DNA from 3 places in the Actinomadura napierensis genome. Region 1 is predicted to be linked to each of the others. Evidence: riboswitches for the same ligand, from Rfam matches in the RefSeq annotation. Region 1 holds a riboswitch; each other region holds the start of a gene.

Region 1 (6,565 bases):
GGCGGCACCGTCTCCGCCACGCCCGGCGTCGAGGCGGCCCTCGGCATCGGCGACCCGGCCACCGGACGCTCGCACGCCGCCGGCGTCCCGACCGGCCTCGGCGCCGACACCGTCGCCAGCGGCCCCGGCGACATGTTCGGCGTCATGCGGGCGGCCTACTTCCTGGAGCGCGCCCGCCCGGGCGGCGCCGGCACCTGGTTCACCACCGCGCAGGCCCTCCGCGCCGCGACCCTCGGCGGCGCCGAGACGGCCGGGCTCGCCGGCGTCACCGGATCCCTCACGCCGGGCAAGCAGGCCGACCTCGTCGTCCTGCGCACCGACAGCCTCGGGATGGCGGCGGCGCACGACCCGATCGCGGCCGTCGTCCTGTCCGCCGAGACGCGCCATGTCGACACGGTCATCGTCGGCGGCCGGGTCGTGAAGCGGGCCGGAGTACTGCAAGGCCACGACGTCCCGTCCCTGCTGAGCGCGCTGGAGGCGTCGGCGGGGCGCCTCGCCGCCGCCTGACGCCCGGCGGAATTCCGGCGAGGACCGTCGGCACCGCGTGGCATGCTGGCGGCGTGGAATCCGAGATACGCGTCCGCATCGCCGACGACCTGCTGATGTTCCTGCCCGCCGCCCGCCGCGAACCGCTGCGCCGGGTGCCGTGGGACGGGACGTCGACGCTCGGGCACGTCGTGGAGTCGCTCGGAGTCCCGCTCCCCGAGGTCGGCCGGCTGACCGTCCGCGGCGAGCCCGCCGGGGCGTCCGTCCGCCCGGCCGCCGGCGACGAGGTCCGCGTGGACGCCGTGCCCCGCCCCCAGCCGGTCCCGCTGGAGCCCGGCCAGGAGGCGCCCCGCTTCCTGCTCGACGTCCACCTGGGCACGCTGGCGCGCCGGATGCGGCTCCTCGGCCTCGACACCGCCTACCACAACGACATGGACGACCCGGCGCTGGTCGTCCAGGCGAACGCGGAGCGCCGCGTCCTGCTCACCCAGGACCGCGGCCTCCTGCGCCGCCGCGCGCTCTGGTTCGGCGCCTACGTCCGCGGCTCCCGCCCCGACGACCAGCTCCGCGACCTCCTGGACCGCTTCGCGCCCGTCCTCAGCCCCTGGACGCGCTGCACCGCCTGCAACGGCGTCCTGCTCCCCGTCGACAAGCAGGAGATCGAGCGCGACCTCGAAGCGGGCACCCGCCGCAGCTACGACGTCTACGGCCGCTGCGCCGACTGCGGCCAGGTGTACTGGCGCGGCGCCCACGGCGACCACCTTGAGAAGATCGTCGAAGAGGCGACCCGCCGGGTCGAGGCGGCCCGCACCGGAACCGTCCGGGCGGAACCCGCCGTCTCAGAATGACCGGGCGGAACGGGAGGGGCTGGTCACCATCGGCGATCTGGTAGTCGTGGGCGCGGCGATCATCCGGGACGGGCGGCTGCTCGCCGCGCAGCGGGCCGAGCCGCCGCACATGGCCGGCGGCTGGGAGCTGCCCGGCGGCAAGGTGGACCCGGGCGAGTCCGACGAGGACGCCGTCGTCCGCGAGTGCCACGAGGAGCTCGCCATCAAGATCCGCCCGCTCCGCCGCGTCGGCGGCGACTGGCGGCTGAGCGAGCGCGCCCTCCTGCGCGTCTGGACCGCCGAGATCGTCGAGGGCGAGCCGCAGGCCTTGGAGCACCTGGCCCTCCGCTGGCTCACCCGCGACGACCTGTACGACGTCGCCTGGCTCCCCGGCGACCGCCCCGTCATAACCGAACTGGAACCCGACCTCCGCCCGACCGCCAAGGGCTAGGAGATTCGATTCGCGCCGGCGTAGTCGGAGCGGGTGGACAGTTTGGAGATCTTCACCACATCGCCGGTCTGCGGGGCCTGGAGGAACTTGCCGTCGCCGACGTAGATGCCCATATGGTGCAGGTTGCTGCCGAAGTAGACCAGGTCGCCGGCGCGCAGCGAGCCGCGGGAGACCTTGCTGCCGAGCTGGTAGAGGTCGCCGGTGTAGTGCGGCAGGCCGGACTTGCCGACCTGGGCGTAGGCCCAGACGACGAGGCCGGAGCAGTCGAAGGAGCTCGGGCCGGCGGCGCCCCAGACGTAGGGGCTGCCGAGCTTGGTGAGGGCCTTGCGGGCCATCTTGGCGGGCAGGTCCGAGCCCTTGATCGTGGCGGTGAGGCCGGACTTGGGGTCGGTGGTGTGGGTGGTGGTGAGCTTGTCGAGGCGCTTGACGACCTCGTCCACCTTGGCCTTGGCGGCCTTGCGGGCGGCCTGCACCTTGGCCTGGGCCTGCTTGACCTGCTCGGTGCGGTCCTGGGCGGCGCGCTGGGCGGCCTCGGCCTGGTCGACCTGCTTCTGCAGGGCGAGGACGGTGGTGGCCTGGTTCTGCTGGAGGTAGGCGGAGTCGGAGAGGCTGTCGGCGCTGCCGCCGGAGCTGAAGATCGCGTCGGGCCCGCCGCTCATGTAGTTGGCGGCGGCCAGCTGCGCGAGCCGCTGCCGGGCGGGCGCGGTCTGCTTGAGCAGCTGCTGCGCGTACTTGGCGGCGGCCTGCTCGGCCTTGACGGCGTGGCCGAGGTCGACGCGCGTCTTGTTGTACTGCTCGGTGAGCGTCTCCGCCTCGTCGTTCAGCTCTTTCAGGCTCTGCTTCAGGCCCTTCTCCGTGGTGGGGAGGGGACTGGGCGTGCCGGTGGCCGACGGGGCGGCGGCGGGGCCGAAGGGGGTCGCGGCGTGCGCGGCGACGGGCGCGGTGGCGCCGAGGCCGGCGAGCAGCAGTGCTGCGGCGGTCACGGTCGGCGCGACGCGCCGCCGGTGAACGGGGTCCGGTGCCAAGCCGGTGTTCTCCTCTCCTCGCTCGCCTACCGGGTTAGCTGACGGGTTCGGGCCAGGAGTCGCCCTACGACGTGCGTCGATTCACCCCAGGGGGATGGGTCCCCGGTTCGCCCGCGGGTGGGTGCCGCGGGGGATTCGGCGGTCCGGCCGCAGCCCCGGGGGGTGGGGCTCCGGACGACCGGATCTCGGGAAGATTACAAAGGATGGACAAAGATGGCCAATCGGGGCCCCTGTGAGGCATGGGAACGGGCGGCTCGGGGCGGGTTGCGCCCTGCGCCAAGTAGAATGAAGGTAGCCGCGCGTCTGCGGCGACTCCCGAACTCTCACGCAAGGCGAGCCCGCATGCCCATCTCCACGCGCGACGACCTCCGGAACGTCGCGATCGTCGCCCATGTCGACCACGGCAAGACGACGCTGGTCGACGCCATGCTCTGGCAGTCCGGTGCCTTCCGCGAGAACCAGGACGTCGACGACCGCGTCATGGACTCCAACGACCTGGAGCGCGAGAAGGGCATCACCATTCTCGCCAAGAACACCGCCGTCCGGCACAACGGCATGACCATCAACATCATCGACACGCCCGGCCACGCCGACTTCGGCGGCGAGGTCGAGCGCGGCCTGTCCATGGTGGACGGCGTCGTCCTGCTGGTGGACGCCAGCGAGGGCCCGCTGCCGCAGACCCGGTTCGTGCTGCGCAAGGCCCTGGAGGCCAAGCTGCCGGTGATCCTGGTCGTGAACAAGACCGACCGTCCCGACGCCCGCATCGACGAGGTCGTGGACGAGACGTACGAGCTGTTCATGGACCTCGACGCCACCGAGGAGCAGATCGACTTCCCGATCGTGTACGCCTCGGGCCGGGCCGGGCGCGCGTCGCTCGCCAAGCCCGCCGACGGCGGCATGCCCGACAGCGAGGACCTGGAGCCGCTGTTCTCGGTGATCACCGAGACGATCCCGGCGCCGTCCTACGACCCGGACGGGCCGCTGCAGGCGCACGTGACGAACCTGGACGCCTCCAGCTACCTCGGCCGGATCGCGCTGTGCCGGGTGCACGCCGGGACGATCAAGAAGGGCCAGCAGGTCGCCTGGTGCCGGCACGACGGCAGCATCGAGAAGGTGAAGATCACCGAGCTGCTGATGACCGAGGCGCTCGCCCGCAAGCCCGCCGACGAGGCGGGGCCGGGCGACATCATCGCGATCGCTGGCATCCCGGAGATCATGATCGGCGACACCATCGCCGACCCGGAGGACCCGCGCCCGCTGCCGCTGATCACGGTGGACGAGCCCGCGATCTCCATGACGATCGGCACCAACACCGGACCGATGGCCGGCCGCGAGAAGGGCACCAAGGTCACCGCCCGGATGGTGAAGGACCGCCTCGACCGGGAGCTGGTCGGCAACGTGTCGATCAAGGTGCTGCCGACCGAGCGGCCGGACGCCTGGGAGGTGCAGGGCCGCGGCGAGCTGGCGCTGGCGATCCTGGTGGAGAACATGCGCCGGGAGGGCTACGAGCTGACCGTCGGGAAGCCGCAGGTCGTCGCCAAGGAGATCGACGGCAAGAAGCACGAGCCGGTCGAGCGGCTCACCGTCGACATCCCCGAGGAGCACCTCGGCGCGGTCACGCAGCTGCTGGCGGTCCGCAAGGGCCGCATGGAGCACATGACCAACCACGGCACCGGCTGGATCCGGATGGAGTTCCTGGTCCCGGCCCGCGGCCTGATCGGGTTCCGCACCGAGTTCATGACCGAGACGCGCGGCACCGGCATGGCGCATCACGTGTTCGAGTCCTACGAGCCGTGGTTCGGCGAGCTGCGCACCCGGCCGTCCGGCTCGCTGGTCGCCGACCGGTCCGGCGCCGCGACCGCGTACGCGATCACGAACCTGCAGGAGCGCGGCACGTTCTTCGTCGGGCCGACCACCGAGGTGTACGAGGGCATGATCGTCGGGGAGAACTCGCGCTCCGACGACATGGACGTCAACATCACCAAGGAGAAGGCCAAGACCAACATCCGGTCCTCGACGTCCGACATCGCCGAGACGGTGACCCCGGCGCGCCTGCTGACGCTGGAGCAGTCGCTGGAGTTCTGCCGTGAGGACGAGTGCGTCGAGGTGACCCCCATGGCCGTCCGGATCCGCAAGGTGGTGCTCGACGCCAAGGAGCGCGAGCGGACGCGCGCCCGCACCAAGCGCGCCGGCTAGCCGCCGGGAGACCTGAGGGCTCGCTCAAGCACGGTCAGGGTGCGAGCCGCCAGGCGAGCACCCTGGGCCGGGGTTGTGCCAACAGGGGCGGCCCCGCGGTTCCGAGAACCGCGGGGCCGCGCCCTTTTCGTTTCGTGCCGCCGTGCTAGGCGAGCTGGACGGTGCCGGTCACGTCGGCGGCCAGGCGGAGCTGGTCGCCGTCGCGCAGCGGGGCCTCCACGCCGCGCGGGAGGCGTTCGCCGTTGACGAACGTCCCGTTGGTGGAGCCCTCGTCGCGGACCCACGCCGTCCCGGACGGGTCGAGCCAGACCGTGGAGTGCCGCCGCGACACGTTGTCGTACTGCGTGAACGTGGCGGCCACCGGGGACTGGCCGGCGTCGCGGCCGAGCACCAGGTGCTGCCCGACGGAGACCTTCAGCTCCCCGGTCGGGAACTGCACCCGCAGGACGGGCGTGCCCTTCTGCGGCAGCGGGCGCAGGCACGAGTCGCACTGCGCGGCGCCCGGGTTGCTGAGCACCGCCTCGCAGTACGGGCACATGAACGCCGTGCTGTCGGGCTGCTGCGGGTGCTGGTGCCCCCGCTGCTGGTCCGGCGGCAGCAGCGTCGCCTCGCGCCCGTGCGGCGGCGGCAACGGCGGCTGCTGCGGCGGCGGGCCGAACTGGTGGTCGCCCGGCCCGGGCTGCGGCATGTACTGGTCCGCCGGCGGGTACGGCTGCTGCTCGGGCTGCCGGTACTGGTCGGGCGCCGGCGGCTGGTGCTGCTGCGGCGCGCCCCACTGGTCCGGCTGCTGCTGCGGCGGTTGCTGCTGCTGTGGCGGCGGCATCGACCAGGGGTCCGCCTGCTGCGGCGGCTGCCCGTGCTGCGGGGCGCCGTGCTGCCGCTGCGGAGGCTGCTGCTGCTGCGGCGTAGGCGGCGGGCCCCACTGGTCCGGTTGCTGCTGCTGCGGCGGACCCCACGCGTCCGGCTGCTGCTGCGGCGGGCCCCACTGGTCCTGCGGCGGCTGCCCGTGTTGCGGAGCGCCGTGCTGCGGCGGGGGACCGCCGTGCTGGGGAGCGCCGTGCTGAGGGGCACCGTGCTGGGGAGCGCCGTATTGCGGAGCGTCGTGCTGCGGTGGCTGCTGGTAGTCGTGCTGGGGCGGCTGCTGGTACGGCTGGCCGTGCTGCGGCGGGGGGCCACCGTGCTGAGGAGCGCCGTGCTGGGGAGCGCCGTGCTGAGGAGCGCCGTGCTGAGGGCCGCCGTGCTGCGGGGCGCCGTGCTGGGGCGGGCCCTGGTCGTAACCGCCGGGACCGGCCCGGTGGCCGCCCGGGCGCGCCAGATTGGCGCCGCAGCTCAGGCAGAGCAGATCGCCCTGCTGGTACGGCTCGTCACAGACAGGACAGTTCAAGGTCGCCATGACACATCCCCCGAGCGCACGCCGGCGCGTTCGAGCCTCGACGTGAGGTGCTCCATGTCACCCCTTCGCGGGATCCCGATGTAGTACACCCGCCTTCCCTCCGGCCCTTCGTCCACGGACACCTGTACTCGGGGCCCTGCGTGTTCCCTAGTCTTACCGATGCCGGCCGGTGCCCCGTACCGCTCCC
Region 2 (6,565 bases), on a different contig from region 1:
CATGTGGTGCGCCCAGCGCTGCAGGCCCCCCATCTCGTCGACGTTGTTGCAGACGATGAAGACGTCGCGCGGCGCGCGGTCAGCGGTTCCGGTGGGAACCATGGGCGCTCCTTTCTCCGAAGTAACGGTCCACCACCGCGCGCGCGGCGGTTCCGCGGTCGTGCTCGCCGAACCGCTCGGCGAAGGCACGGCGCCGCGCGGCGTGCGCGGACCCGGCGGCGTCCAGGTCCGCGAGCGCGGCGATCAGCTCGTCCTCGGTCCGCGTGACCGGACCGGGCGCGTGCAGTTCAAGGTCGAAGTAGCCGGCGGCGGGGTCGTCCTCCGGGAGGTGCAGAACGATCGGCCGGTCCAGCAGCGCGTAGTCGAACATGACCGACGAATGGTCGGTGACCAGGGCGTCGGCGAGCAGGAGCAGCGGCGTCACGTCCGGCACTCCCCCGACGTCCCGCATGGCCCGCGCGGCCGACGGCGGCAGGTTCGCCCGGCACAGGTAGTGCGGGCGCACGAGCAGGACGATCTCGTCCCCGAGCTCGCGGGCGAACCGGGCCGGGTCCACGGGCGGCTCCATCCGTCTGACGGGCCTGCCCTTCGGCCCGGTCCTGAACGTCGGCGCGTACAGCACGGCGCGGCGCCCGTCGTCCAGCCCGAGGGAGCGGCGCAGCGCGTCGACCTCGGCGGCCAGCTCGGCGTCGCCGCCGACCCCGGTGACCAGCGGGTCGTTGCGCGGGTAGCCCGCCGGCAGCAGCTCGGCCCGGACGCCGAGCCCCTTGGCGAGGGTGTCCACGTCGTGGTCGGAGCGGACAAGGAAGCAGTCGAAGCGGTCGACCATCCGCGCGAGCCGGGTCCGGTCCGACGCGGGGCCGCTCTTCAGCCGGGGCTGGTCGAGCCCCATCAGCTTGTACGCCGACCCGTGCCAGGTCTGGATGTAGGTCGTCTCGGGGCGTTTGCGCAGGTCCGCCGGATAGCCCTGGTTGTCGATCCAGAACCGCGCCCGCGCCAGGGCAAGGTGGTAACGCCAGGAACCGCGTCTCACCAGCGTCGCGTCGGACGGGAACCCGTCCGTGGACGACGCGTACGACCAGACCGCCTCGACGGGGCGGCCCGAGCGGCGCAGCTCCCGGTAGATGTACTTCGGGTTGTCGGAGAACTGCCGGCCGAGGTGGCTCTCGAAGACCACCAGGCCCTTGCGGACGGGCAACCGGGTCAGCACCCGGTTGAACACCACCGCCTTGGTCCGGCCCGAGGTCAGCGTGCGGCGCACGGACCTCTCCAGCCGCCGCGCCCGCCTCCGGCCGAGCCGCGCCGGCGGGCTGGCGGCCGCGCGTGCGACGGCGCCGGCGGCGCGCCGCCTCCGCGGGTCGCCGGTCTGGAGCGTGAACGCCAGGTGCCCGCCCTCGGTGACGTAGGAGCACAGCGTGTCCCCCGCGAGGCGCGTCAGCCGGGGCCGGACGGGCAGTCCGACACCGGAGAGGTCCGGCGCGCCGGGGCCGGCGGGCGGCCCCGGCCGGGTGATCATCTCCTCACCGTCCGCCGTCACGCGGAGCCGGACGTCCCACACGGGATCGGCGAATCCGAGCGGCCGGACACGGGCGCGCGGATCGAACCGGGCCCGCCACGCCAGCCGGTCGCCCTCGTGGACGATCTCGGCGGGCACCCGGATCCGGCGGGCGCCGTGGCGCCGGTCGCGGAACTCCAGCGACGCCGCCAGCTTCGCGCCGGGCGGGACCCGGCCCAGCGGGTTCAGCACGTGCCCGGCCATGTGCGCGCGTCCGCCGCGCACCTCCAGCCGCGTCACGGTGGCGGCCGGCCGCAGCTCCTTGAGCGGGCACAGATGGAAGCCGAAGTCGGTGACGTCCAGGACGCGGCGCCCGAGGTCGCCGCGCGGCGGGCCCGCGCCCCAGAAGATCCGCCCGTCCCGCTCCACCAGCGGGGCGTGCAGCTCGCACCCCCGGTCCGGGAGGTACTCGGCCGCGGCGAGCGCCCCGGCCTGGTCGCCCTCCTTGATCAGGTAGGCGGCGATCGCGGGCAGCGGGTTCGCGGCCTCGAACACCACCGGGTCCAGCCCGGCCAGGTAGCCGGCGGCAAGATCCAGGAACCGGGCCCGGTAGACCGGGTCGCGGTCGCGCAGCTCGCGCAGGTAGAGCAGCAGGTCGTGGTTGACGAACTTGACGTCCTTGGCGTGCTTCAGCCCGTCCGCGCCGCGCAGCTCGAACAGCATGTCGATGCGCCGGTGGATCTCCAGCCGGTCGGCGAAGTTGTGCAGCTCGTCCCGCCGGTTGGAGATCGTCGGCATCACCGTCCGGTCCCGGACCAGCCAGTTGTAGACCCGGTGCGGGATCAGGGCCGTGCGCCGGGCCGCCAGGTAGGCCTCGGCGCTGAACAGCAGGTCCTCGTAGTGCAGCCGCTCCACGAACCGGAGCGCGCCGTCCTCCAGGAACTCCCGCCGGTAGAGCTTGTTGGTCGACAGCGTGTCGTAGAGCAGGTCGGGGTTCTCCTCCAGCGACCCGTACACCGCGCTCCGCTGGTACAGCCACGGGTACCAGGGGCGGACCCGGTCCTTGGCGCCCTCGGGCAGGTCCAGGAAGACCCGGTCGCAGCGCCCGGAGACCAGGTCCGCGCCGCTCTCCTGCGCGGCCGAGAGCAGGTTGAGGCAGGCGTGCGGGTCGAGCAGGTCGTCGCTGTCGAGGAACATCACGTACCGGCCGTCCGACCGTTCGACGCCGACGTTGCGCGGCCGGCCGCAGCCCCCGGAGTTGACCGGCAGGTGCACCGCCCGGACCCGGCCGGGGTGCGCGGCGGCGAGCCGCTCGGCGGCCTCCCCGGTGGCGTCGGTGCTCGCGTCGTCGACGACCACGGTCTCGACGCCGCCCAGCGACTGCGCCAGCGACGAGGCGACCGCCCGCGGCAGCCGCCGGGCGTCGTTGTAGGCGATCACCACCACGCTGACATCCGGGCGCACCCGCATGGGCCATCCCCTTCCGCTCCTCGGCGTGCAGGGATTCCTTTCCATCAAGGAGGCGTCAAGGGCCAACTCTGATCAAAAGCTGTCAATGCTTAGCATTACCCGACAGGCCCTGGCAGATCACCCCGGGAACGCCAAAGGCGCCCGGCCGGAACCGGGCGCCTTCTCTCCGCACAAAAATGATCTTTTCCGCGCGGTGGTGGCGATCAGGACTTGGCGTAGTCCGGGTATCCGTAGCCGACGACTTCGGACTTGTCGCGGACCTTCTCCTGGACGGCGTTGCCGGTGTTGCCCTCGACCGTGCTGATCGTCCCGTTGCCGTTGTCCTTGACGACGAGGCCGACGTGGTCGATACCGTCGATCCCGCCGCGGGACCCGTTCTGCCAGTCGAAGAACACGACCGCGCCCGGGCGGGCCTTCGTGCCCCACTTGCCCTCGTCCTTGAACCAGGTGGCGTGCTGGACGGTGTAGGCGTCCCAGCCCATGTTCCGCACGCCGGTCTGCGCGCTGAGCCAGGAGACGAACATGTCGCACCACTCGGCGCCCTTGTAGTCGCCGACGCTGCCGCCGTCGCGCCGGGCGGTCACCGCGGCGTGCGAGGTGGAGGCGTACCAGTCCGCGTACTTGGTGGACCCGTTCCGGCCCTCCTCCACGCCGACCTGCGACTTGGCCAGCTTGATCACGGTCGACGCGTCGACCGTGCTCGCCTTGCGCGCCGAGCGCCCGGACTCGGAGCGCTCGGACTTGAGGTGCTCGGACTTGACGTGCTCGGACCTGCCGGCGACCGCCCCCTCGCGGCTGACCGCGGCGGCGGCCTGCGCGGGGGTCTCGGCGGACGCGGTGTCCCCGCTCAGGGGGTTGAAGATCGCGAGTCCGACCGCCCCGGCCATCACACCCGCCACGGCGACGCCCACGGCCCGGTCCTCGGGGCTCATGCGGGCGAGCGCGGCGCGGGGGGCGGCGCCGTTCAGGCGCAGCGCGCTCAGTCGGGGGGCGATGTTCTCGAAAAGACGATCGAAACGACCGGTCATGCAGGGAATCTCCTTGTCTCCCATGACGCCTACCGGGTTAGCTGACGGATTCGGGCATGGAAGAGCCCTACGGCGCGTACTGACGGACGCGCCGATTCACCCCTGGAACCTTGGGTCCCCGGCTCCGTCCGGTCGGGTGGACCTGGACGGACTCGGCCTCGCACCGCGGAACGCGGTGCCGGATATTCGGATGTATCTCAGCGACTGATCTCGAGGAGGGCGCGCATCGTGTGGCGCGCGTCGCGTGCGGAGCCCGCTCCGCGACCCTCGGCCGCGCATGGAAGCGGCCGGCGTGCAACGCATGGAACGCGCTGCGTGATTCGGGAAAGAAGGTACCAACGCTCAGCGGAAAAGCAAACCAGGAGCAAAAGGATCTTTTGCCTGGTCAGCACCCCTCCGCGGGATGATCGAGCGCCCCCGGCCGCGCGCTCTCGGCGATCTTTGTCCGGAGCGCCGGAAACCCTTATGGGAAGGGCGATTTCGATAACCGTCGCGAGCGCCGGGAAAGGTAAAATGATCAAATGGCGATGGGCGGGCGCGGATGCGCGGACGCGGACCGGCGCGCGTCGCAGATCACACCGGCCCCGCCTTCCCCGCGCCGGTGTGCTGTGCATCACCCCTGGTCACCGGCGGGTCTGACCAGGGCATGATCACTCCACGTGCAGGGCGAACATCGTGGTGTCGTCGGCCGCCCGGTCGTGCTCCATCCGCGCCAGCACCTCGTCCAGCGCCAGTTCCGGCCCCGCCGAGGAATCCCGGAGAATGCCGGTGAGCCGCGCTATCCGCTCGTCCAGGTCGGCGTCGCGGCGCTCCACCAGCCCGTCGGTGTAAAGGAAGATCAGATCCCCCGGCCGCAGTTCCGTGGAGATCGTCTTGTACTCCCAATCCGGCAGGGCGCCGAGCAGCGGGTCGCGATAGACCTCCAGCGGCTCGGCGTGGCCGTCCCGCACCAGGATCGGCGGCAGGTGCCCGGCGCACGTCCACTCCATGACGCGCTGTTCCGGCCGGTAATGGCCGACGATGGCCGTCCCCGTCGCCGGCGGGTCCATGCTGCCGACCAGCTCGTTCAGCCAGCCCACCAGCCGCCCCGCCGGCTCGCCGGTGCACGACAGGCCCAGCAGCCCGTTGCGGCTGCGCGCCATCGACGCCGCCGCCGGCAGGCCGTGCCCCGCCGCGTCCCCGATCGCGAACAGCGCCCGGCCGTCCGGCATCGCGCGGGTGGCGAACCAGTCCCCGCCGATCCGCGCCGTGCTCTCGGCGGCCAGCGCCCGGATCGCCACGCGCAGCCCCGGCAGCTGCCCGACCTCCTCTTCGTCCGGCAGGATCGCCCGGCGCAGCGTCACCGCCACCTTGCGCTCCTGGGCCGTGCGCGCCTGCTGCTTCAGCATCTGCCGGCGGGTCTCCGCCAGCGCCCGCTCCACCCCGCGACGCCGGGTGATGTCCTGCGACACGATGTTGATCGACACCGGCAGCCCCGCGGCGTCCAGCACCGGCTCGGCGAACAGCCACAGATTCCGCCGCGCGCCGTCCTTGCCGATCACCCGGTGCTCGGCCTCCACCGGCTCCCGGCGGGAGAACATCGTCTGGACGGCCTCCTCCACCAGCGGCAGGTCGTCCTCGGCCACCACCTTCGGCAGGTCGTGCGGCGCGGGCGGCACCTCGTCCGGGCCCAGCCCGTAGTTGGCCAGCATCTGCGGCGTCCAGTCCGCCTGCCCGGTGACCAGGTCCCACTCGCCGAACCCGATCAGCGCCAGCCGCTCCACCCGCTCCAGCCGGCGCGCGCTGCGGTCCTCGCCGGAGTGGTACCGCCAGGTGACGCAGACGCCCGTCGGCACCTGGACGCACCGCACGCTCATCCGCGACGAGCGCGACAGCCCGCCCTGGACGGTCGAGTACATGATCGAGTCGCGGTCCAGGGTCGTCCCGCCCTCCAGCACCGCGACGTACTCCTCGAACAGCCCGCTGAGCGCCGCGCCCGGGTCCGTCCGCAGCAGCCGCAGCCCGGTCAGCTCCTCGGGGCCGCGCCCGAACAGGTCGCGCGCGGCCCCGTTGAGCTCGGCGTACAGGAAGTCCTGGACCTCGCCGTCCGGACCCCGCACCGGCACCAGGTGCGCCGCCGAATCCAGGGTCCCGTCCAGCAGCCCCCGCGCCACCGGGTCCGCGGGCAGGTCCGCGATGAGGCCGTCGTCCCCACCGGTGTCCTCGGCCGCCAGCCGGTGCAGCAGGTCCTCGGCCTCGGACACCACGCCCCGCTGGGCCGTGCCCTCCGCGCGGGGCGCCCGCCTCCCGGCCACCACCGCGCCCTCCGTCCCGGCGCCCCCGCCCTGGACGACCATGGCCGCCGCCTCCGGCAGCTCCATCTCCAGGTCGCGGGCGAGCCAGATGAGGTGCTGCAGGGCCTCGCCGGGCGGCACCCCCAGCCGACGGGCCAGCACCACGCGCGCCTCGGCCATGACCGCACGGTCGTGCGCCGCCCCCCGCAGCCCCTCGAGGTCCGCCGCGTGCACTCCGGGCGGTCCCCACGTGCCGTCCGCTTCCGACACCCCAGTCCCCCATTCGGCGTTTCATGCCC
Region 3 (6,565 bases), on a different contig from region 1:
CCGTCGGGAGGACCGCAGCCGGAAAAGTGCCCACCCGGACCATAACAGGGCCGGCACACCGGTACCCCTTGCCGACGATTAACCCTGGCGTAACGGCACTAACCGGTGCAGGCGCCCGGAATGTGCGGGCGGACCGGCGCGCGGACCGGCGCAGGGGCCGTGCCACCAGGCGCGCAGGGGCCGTCACCGGGGGATGTGGAGGGATTACGAACGGCGGGGCCGAGACGAAATCTGTTGCCGTCAGGCGCGCCGGAACTCCAGGCCGGACGCCGGAGCGTAACGCCATCGGCACTAGTCGATCCCGAAATCTGTGGATAAGCGGTACAAAGCGACCACCTGCCCCGGTCCGCGCGAGACGGCGTCCCCTCCGGAGTAAGTGGCCGGGTTGCATTGAAGGTCGAGTCCCCGGCCCGCCGGAAGCAGATCCCAAACCGGAGGCGCCTTCCGGGACGAGACACATCGTCCGGGAATCCCGCCCGTAACCTGAACGTGTCCGGAACGAGCTGGCATTGGCCCGCGCAAGCCCGGTGTCCGAAACGACACGGGGATCCCCGCCAAACTCCCGCCCGCCCGGCGTACAAGCGGCCGGGGCGATCAGGTCGGGACCGTCACCGCGCGTATCCGGGGCACAGCGCCGGTATGTCGGAGAGAGCCGCGGAACGCCGGTGAATCAAGGCGTGCGGCGTTTTACGACCAGGGTGCCGGCGAGCCTGTCATGGAGGGCCTGGCGGCGCGTCCCCTCGTATATGAACCCGGCGTTCGCCACCCAGAACAGGCCCGCCAGAAGACCGAGAATGTGAACGGGCCGGAGCGCGATCGGCACCGCGTACACCGCGGCCCTCAGGACGGCTCGCGGCGCGCTCGGACGGCCATAGGGCGCTTGTGGCAGGCCCGAAGCGGACGGGCCGGCCTCGGCCTCCCCCACGCCCGTGGCGGCGTCCTCACGGCCGGACAAGGCGGGAGGAGCGGAGACGACCTGGATTCCGGCGAATCGCTTGCCGAGCGTCCGCCCCCAGACGGCGAGTTGGACGGCCTCGTACAGCAGCATGCACCCGGCCACGGCGGGCGGGGCGACCACGTCGAAGTCGTGGCCGGAGACGAACTCCTTCACCACGATAATGACGGGCAGGCCGACGATCAGGGTGTCGACGATGCGCGCCAGGAGGCGCTGCCCCGGCTCGGCGAGCGCCGGGCCGTCCCCGTCCTCCTGCGCCACGGGCTCGTCATCGTGGAGGCCGTTCTCCGCCCCTGACGGCTCCTCCGACCCCTGTGCCGGCGTTTGCGATGCCGCCATCGCGGCCCTACTCCGCGTACTCGGTGTATTCGCCGTACCCGACGCGCTCGTCGATGACGAGGGTGTCGGCGAAGCGGTCGTGCAGCGCCTGGTGCAGCGGCTGGTCCCAGATCGCCCAGAGGTAGGCCATCAGGGCGCCCGCCCAGACCAGCACCATCCCGTAGGCGAAGTACTGCCACACCATCACGGCCAGCACGAGGAAGAAGAAAACGCCGATCTGGTAGGCGACGTGGGTGATGGCGGCCCGCCATACGGCCTGCGTCGTCGTCAGCGGATTCCCGGCGGGACGGGCCTGGACGACACCGATACCCAAGAAGCGCTTGCCGAGCGTTCGGCCCCACATGGACAGCTGTACCGCCTCGTAAATGAACGGCAGTACCGACAGGACCGCGAACAGCGTGAAGATGATGGGCCAGTTCCAGACGCCGCCCTCGTCCTCGGTCTTGCTACCGGGTTTGCCCAACCCGAACGCGCCGATCGTGATGGGAAGGACGAGCGCGAACCCGAAGACCGCCACGAGCGCGTTGTCGATGAGCCGGGCGCCCGCGCGCCGCATGATGGGCGCCAGCGGCATGTCCCCGCCGGAGGACCCGCCGTACTGGTCGTAGGCCGGCTGCTCATAGGACTCGTACGACGGCTGCTGCCACTGGTCCTGCTGCGGGTTCTGCCACTGCTGGTGGGACGGAGGCTGCTGCTGTTGCTGCCACTGCTGCGCGGGCGGCTGAGCCTGCCCCTGCCGCTCGGGCTGCTGCCATTGCTGGGAACCCTGGTACGGGGGCGGCGGTCCGTACGAACCCTGCCCCTGCGGCGGTTGGTAAGGCCGCCCGCGGTTGGGGGAATCACTCATCTGGGTCAGTCCTCCAGGCGAAGCAACATCCGGGTGTTTCCCAACGTATTGGGCTTGACCCTGTCGAGGTCCAAGAACTCTGCAACGCCTTCGTCGTAGGAGCGGAGGAGTTCCTCGTACACCTCCGGCGCCACCGGAGTACCGAGGATCTGCTGGAAACCATGGCGCGCGAAGAACTCCACTTCGAAGGTAAGACAGAACACCCGCCGAACGCCGAGTTCCCGCGCGGTCTCCAGGAGCCGCGCGACGATGCGGTGCCCGATCCCGCGTCCGCCGTACCCCTTGTCGACGGCGACCGAGCGGACCTCCGCCAGGTCCTCCCACATCACGTGGAGCGCCCCGCACGCCACGATGGGGCCGGCCTCCCCCGGGCCCGTTCCCTCGACGTCCTCGGCGACCCAGTACTCCTGGACGTCCTCGTACAGCTTCACCGCGGACTTCTTGAGCAGGCGTCGCCCCGACCCGGCGTACAGATCGACCAGCCTGCGGATCCCCTGAACGTCGGCGGTACGGGCACGCCTGATCACGACTTCCACAAACAGGCGAGGTTACCGAACGCCCCGCCCGGTCCCGGCCACCGGCGGCCGCGCTGAGCGCACCGCACCGGCCCCAAGGCCCTCGCCGGCCCGCCAAGGGCCGTCAAATCCGGCGTTAACCCCACGCACCGTCCGCCACGACCTGCGAATTCGCATGTTCTGGTTGGCATCCCCTGGCGGTTCCGTTAGTGTCCCGCTCTGACGTCGGCCTTCCGCGAAACGGAGGCCGAACCGCCGAGTCCACGGGCCGCAGCCGGCGCCCCGAGGAGCCGGGGACCCACTTTCGGAGCGTTCGGGGACCGCCCCGAACCGATTCCGTCTGGGGTGAATCCGCAGCCGCGTGGACCGAAATCCGCGCGCGCTCAGCGGACGGGCTGCTCCGGCCCGAACCCGTCAGCTAACTCGGTAGGCGGACAAGGAGAGGAGATTTGGTGCGGACGGCTCGTTTCCGCGTCCGGGCGCTCACGATCGCCGGCGCGCTCACCGCCCTTTCCATCACACCCCACGTGGTGGCCCCCCATTCGTTCCCCGCGGCGCACGCCGACCCCGACCCGTCGGCCAAGGAGCTGAAGGACCAGGCGTTCAAGCTCGCGGACCAGCTGGAGCAGCTCACCGAGCAGTACAACGGCCTGAAGGTGAAGCTGCAGCAGTCGCAGCGGGCGGCCAAGGTCGCCGCTACCAACGCCACGCGCCAGCAGAAGTCCCTGGAGGGCCTGCGCGAGAAGGTCGGCGAGCTGGCCGCCACCAGCTACATGCAGGGCGGCACCGACCCCACGGTCTCGTTCATCTCCGCCCAGGACCCGCAGGCCGTCCTGGACCAGGCCGCGACGCTCAACTACTTCGCCACCCAGGACAGCACCCAGGTCCTCGGCCTCATGCAGGCGATGCAGTCCGCCCAGCGCGCGCGCAAGTCCGCGGAGGAGCGCACCCAGCAGGTGACGCAGCTGAAGACGCAGCTCACCGAGCAGAAGAAGAAGGTCACCTCCGCCTACGAGAAGGTCCGCGGCAAGGCCGTCAAGAAGGACCCGAGCCTGCTGGCGAAGCTGCCCGTCATCGGCGACGGGAAGGCCGCGCAGGCGCTGCGGTACGCGATGAGCAAGCTCGGCAGGCCGTACGTCTGGGGCGCGGCCGGCCCGACCACGTTCGACTGCTCGGGCCTGACGATGTGGGCCTACAAGCAGGTCGGCATCAACCTGCCGCACTACACCGGCAGCCAGTGGAACGCCGGGACCCACGTCTCGGAGAGCCAGATGAGGCCGGGCGACCTCATCTTCTTCTACTCCGACCTGCACCACATGGGGATGTACGTCGGCGGCGGCAAGATGATCCACGCCCCCCACACCGGCGACGTCGTCCGCATCGCCTCCCTGTCCGGCCGCCCCATAGCCGGCGTAGTCCGAGTCGCCTGACCCCCCACAAAGAACAAACCGCCCGAACCTGAACCACGCCGGACCGCCGTGGAAACGCGTCTTAACCTCAGCCGGAGCGGACCGCAACGATGCGATCGCGTGCGAAGCCGGATTCGAGCGAAGCGAGAATCCGATCGCGAAGCGAGCCCCCAGGGCGAGTCGGAGCGATGCAGCGATCGCCGCTTTGCCCGTTGAAGGGAGGGCGCCCCAGCGCCCGACCGCCAAGGGCAATGCAGTGAAATCGAACTCGTCCCGCGGCGGCGCTTTCTGCCAGGGACCTACCTGTCAGGGGTTCGGCGCCGCCGCTGCGGGGTCGGACGAGTTCGCATCGCTGGACTTGCTTCCGGTCGGGCTGGTTTCCGGGTGACGCCCGCCGTCCCCTGACGGGCGTCGTCGGGTCGCGCTAGATGAGCTGCCTTCGGGCCGCCCACACCACGGCCTCGATAGGGGTGTTGACCTCCAGCCGGTCGCAGATGTTGCGCAGCCGGCGGCGCAGGGTCCGCGCGCTCAGTTCCAGCTTGCGAGCCGCCACATCAGCGGTGACACCGCTGGCGATCTGGGAGAGCAACCTGATCTCCTCGTCGCTCAGCCCGAAATCGAGTGTGGCTGTTTCCACTCCGTCCTCCCTCGTCCGTGGTTGATGACCGCGGGGATGCAGCCGTCCGCTGCACAGGCACGGGTTGGGCCTCGATCTGCATGCGTTGGGTTGCCGGGTCCGGAGCCTTCCGGACTAGATCATCGGTTCGGTTCCTTTGCTGTCTCGCGAAGCTTGGCCGGAGGTGGCCGTTAGGCCGATTGCGGGGGCTTGCGGGGGAACTCCGGGTGACGATTCAGTCGTTGGCCACGTTGGCAGGGGCGGGTCTGGCTCGCCGTTCCGAACCCGTCCTTCCTCCCTGGACTCACCGGATCTCGCCGCGGACGAAGATCGTGAATCGTTTCAAGCTACGCTTCGGCTCGGAACGCTAGGCGGCCGGATCCGGCCCGTCAAGCGCTGGTTAAGTGCTATCTGTGCCCGGATGGTCGCAATGCGTGACCGGGTTTTCGGGGATTGACACAGGAAAGCCCAACTACCTGGGGAAACACCACCGGGGCGGACGAGGAGCGACTTGCCACAGACCAGTATCCGCGAGGTCGCGAGGCGTGCCGGGGTCTCAGTTGGGACCGTTTCGAATGTCCTAAACCGGCCAGATCTCGTGGCCGAAGCTACCCGTGACCGTGTCCGCGCGGCGATCGAGGAGCTCGGTTTCGTCCGGAACGAGTCGGCTCGCCGGCTCCGGACGGGCCCCGATCGCACCGCGGGCGAGTTCGGCGACGAGCCGCGCCGCCTGTTCGGCGTCGTCGTCGAGGACCTCGCCAATCCCTACGCGGCGGACGTGGTGCGCGGCGCCGAGGAGGCGCTCAACGCGGCGGGCCACGACGCCCTCTGGCTGTCCAGCGACCATTCCGCCGCCAAAGAGGCCCGTTCGCTGGAACTGCTGGACGAGCAGCACGCCGCGGGCGCCCTGATCGTCCCGGTCGGGCTGGGTCCGGCCGGGATCCGGCGGCTGCGGGCCGCCGGGTTGAGCGTCGTGCTGATGGACCGGGACGTCTCCGACGCGTGCGCGGTGCATGTCGACCACGTCGCGGGAGGGGAGCTGGCCGCCGCGCATCTGCTCGGCATCGGACGCGAGCGGATCGCGTTCGTCACCGGCGCGCCCGAACCGCAGCCTTGCGTCGAGCGCCGCGACGGCGCGGCCCGCACGCTCGTCGAGGCCGGTCTGGGGAAGCCGCCCGTGCTGATCCAGGACGCGCTGAGCCCGACCGAGGGCCGGCGCGCGGCGCGGCGCGTCCTGGACATGTCACCGACCCCGGACGGGGTGTTCTGCGCGAACGACCTGCTGGCCATCGGGCTGATCAACGAGCTGACCCGGCTCGGCGCGCGCGTCCCGGCCGACATCGCGGTGGTCGGCTACGACGACATCGAGCTGGCTGCCAGCGCCGCGGTGCCGCTGACCACGGTCAAGCAGCCGCGCCGGGCGCTCGGCTGGGAGGCCGCGGAGCTGGCCATGGCCGAGATCCGGGAGGGCAAGTCGCACCAGCATCGCCAGGTCGTCCTCGCTCCGGAACTGGTCGTCCGCGAATCGGCCTGACCCTCGTCACTATTGACATCGCGTCTTAATTTCGGGTGACTTGCCCTATGACGGACACGCGGGAACAGGTGGCGGGGGCATCGGGGCAGGACGCGGACGCGGCGGCGATCCTGGGATTCGACCCGTCCGATCCGGCGTTCCATGCCGACCCCTACGCGCACTACCGGGGCCTCGCGGCGGGCGGCAGTCTGCGGCAGACGGCCGTGGGCCTGTGGGTGAGCACGTCCTACGAACTGTGCGAGCAGGCGCTGCGCGACCCGCGGTTCGGGCACCGGCCCGAGGGCGGCGGCCTGTGGCGGGAGGCGCCGCAGCGGAACCGCTCCTTCCTGACGATGGACCCTCCGGACCAC

What was found. Region 1 has a riboswitch for cyclic di-AMP ahead of ABD296_RS46350 (C40 family peptidase). Riboswitches for the same ligand answer to the same signal wherever they lie in the genome.
Region 2: linked by a shared signal. The riboswitch ahead of ABD296_RS05990 (CHAP domain-containing protein) and the one ahead of ABD296_RS46350 (C40 family peptidase) in region 1 are both predicted to bind cyclic di-AMP.
Region 3: linked by a shared signal. The riboswitch ahead of ABD296_RS13905 (NlpC/P60 family protein) and the one ahead of ABD296_RS46350 (C40 family peptidase) in region 1 are both predicted to bind cyclic di-AMP.

Annotation. Positions count from the first base shown of each region.
Region 1 covers NZ_BAAAMR010000171.1:3,635-10,199, reverse strand. The annotation lists gene ABD296_RS46365 (amidohydrolase family protein) at 1-507, shown strand, start outside; gene ABD296_RS46360 (Mut7-C RNAse domain-containing protein) at 561-1,334, shown strand; gene ABD296_RS46355 ((deoxy)nucleoside triphosphate pyrophosphohydrolase) at 1,381-1,764, shown strand; gene ABD296_RS46350 (C40 family peptidase) at 1,761-2,789, opposite strand; cyclic di-AMP (ydaO/yuaA leader) riboswitch at 2,797-2,923, opposite strand; gene typA (translational GTPase TypA) at 3,132-4,985, shown strand; gene ABD296_RS46340 (FHA domain-containing protein) at 5,131-5,616, opposite strand; gene ABD296_RS46335 (hypothetical protein) at 5,602-6,462, shown strand; gene ABD296_RS46330 (4Fe-4S single cluster domain-containing protein) at 6,366-6,565, opposite strand, start outside.
Region 2 covers NZ_BAAAMR010000006.1:143,314-149,878, forward strand. The annotation lists gene ABD296_RS05980 (glycosyltransferase) at 1-102, opposite strand, end outside; gene ABD296_RS05985 (bifunctional glycosyltransferase/CDP-glycerol:glycerophosphate glycerophosphotransferase) at 80-2,965, opposite strand; gene ABD296_RS05990 (CHAP domain-containing protein) at 3,169-3,993, opposite strand; cyclic di-AMP (ydaO/yuaA leader) riboswitch at 4,006-4,161, opposite strand; gene ABD296_RS05995 (PP2C family protein-serine/threonine phosphatase) at 4,644-6,446, opposite strand.
Region 3 covers NZ_BAAAMR010000020.1:29,968-36,532, forward strand. The annotation lists gene ABD296_RS13890 (RDD family protein) at 671-1,294, opposite strand; gene ABD296_RS13895 (RDD family protein) at 1,302-2,141, opposite strand; gene ABD296_RS13900 (amino-acid N-acetyltransferase) at 2,147-2,677, opposite strand; cyclic di-AMP (ydaO/yuaA leader) riboswitch at 2,900-3,105, shown strand; gene ABD296_RS13905 (NlpC/P60 family protein) at 3,109-4,086, shown strand; gene ABD296_RS13910 (LuxR C-terminal-related transcriptional regulator) at 4,490-4,759, opposite strand; gene ABD296_RS13915 (LacI family DNA-binding transcriptional regulator) at 5,193-6,215, shown strand; gene ABD296_RS13920 (cytochrome P450) at 6,263-6,565, shown strand, end outside.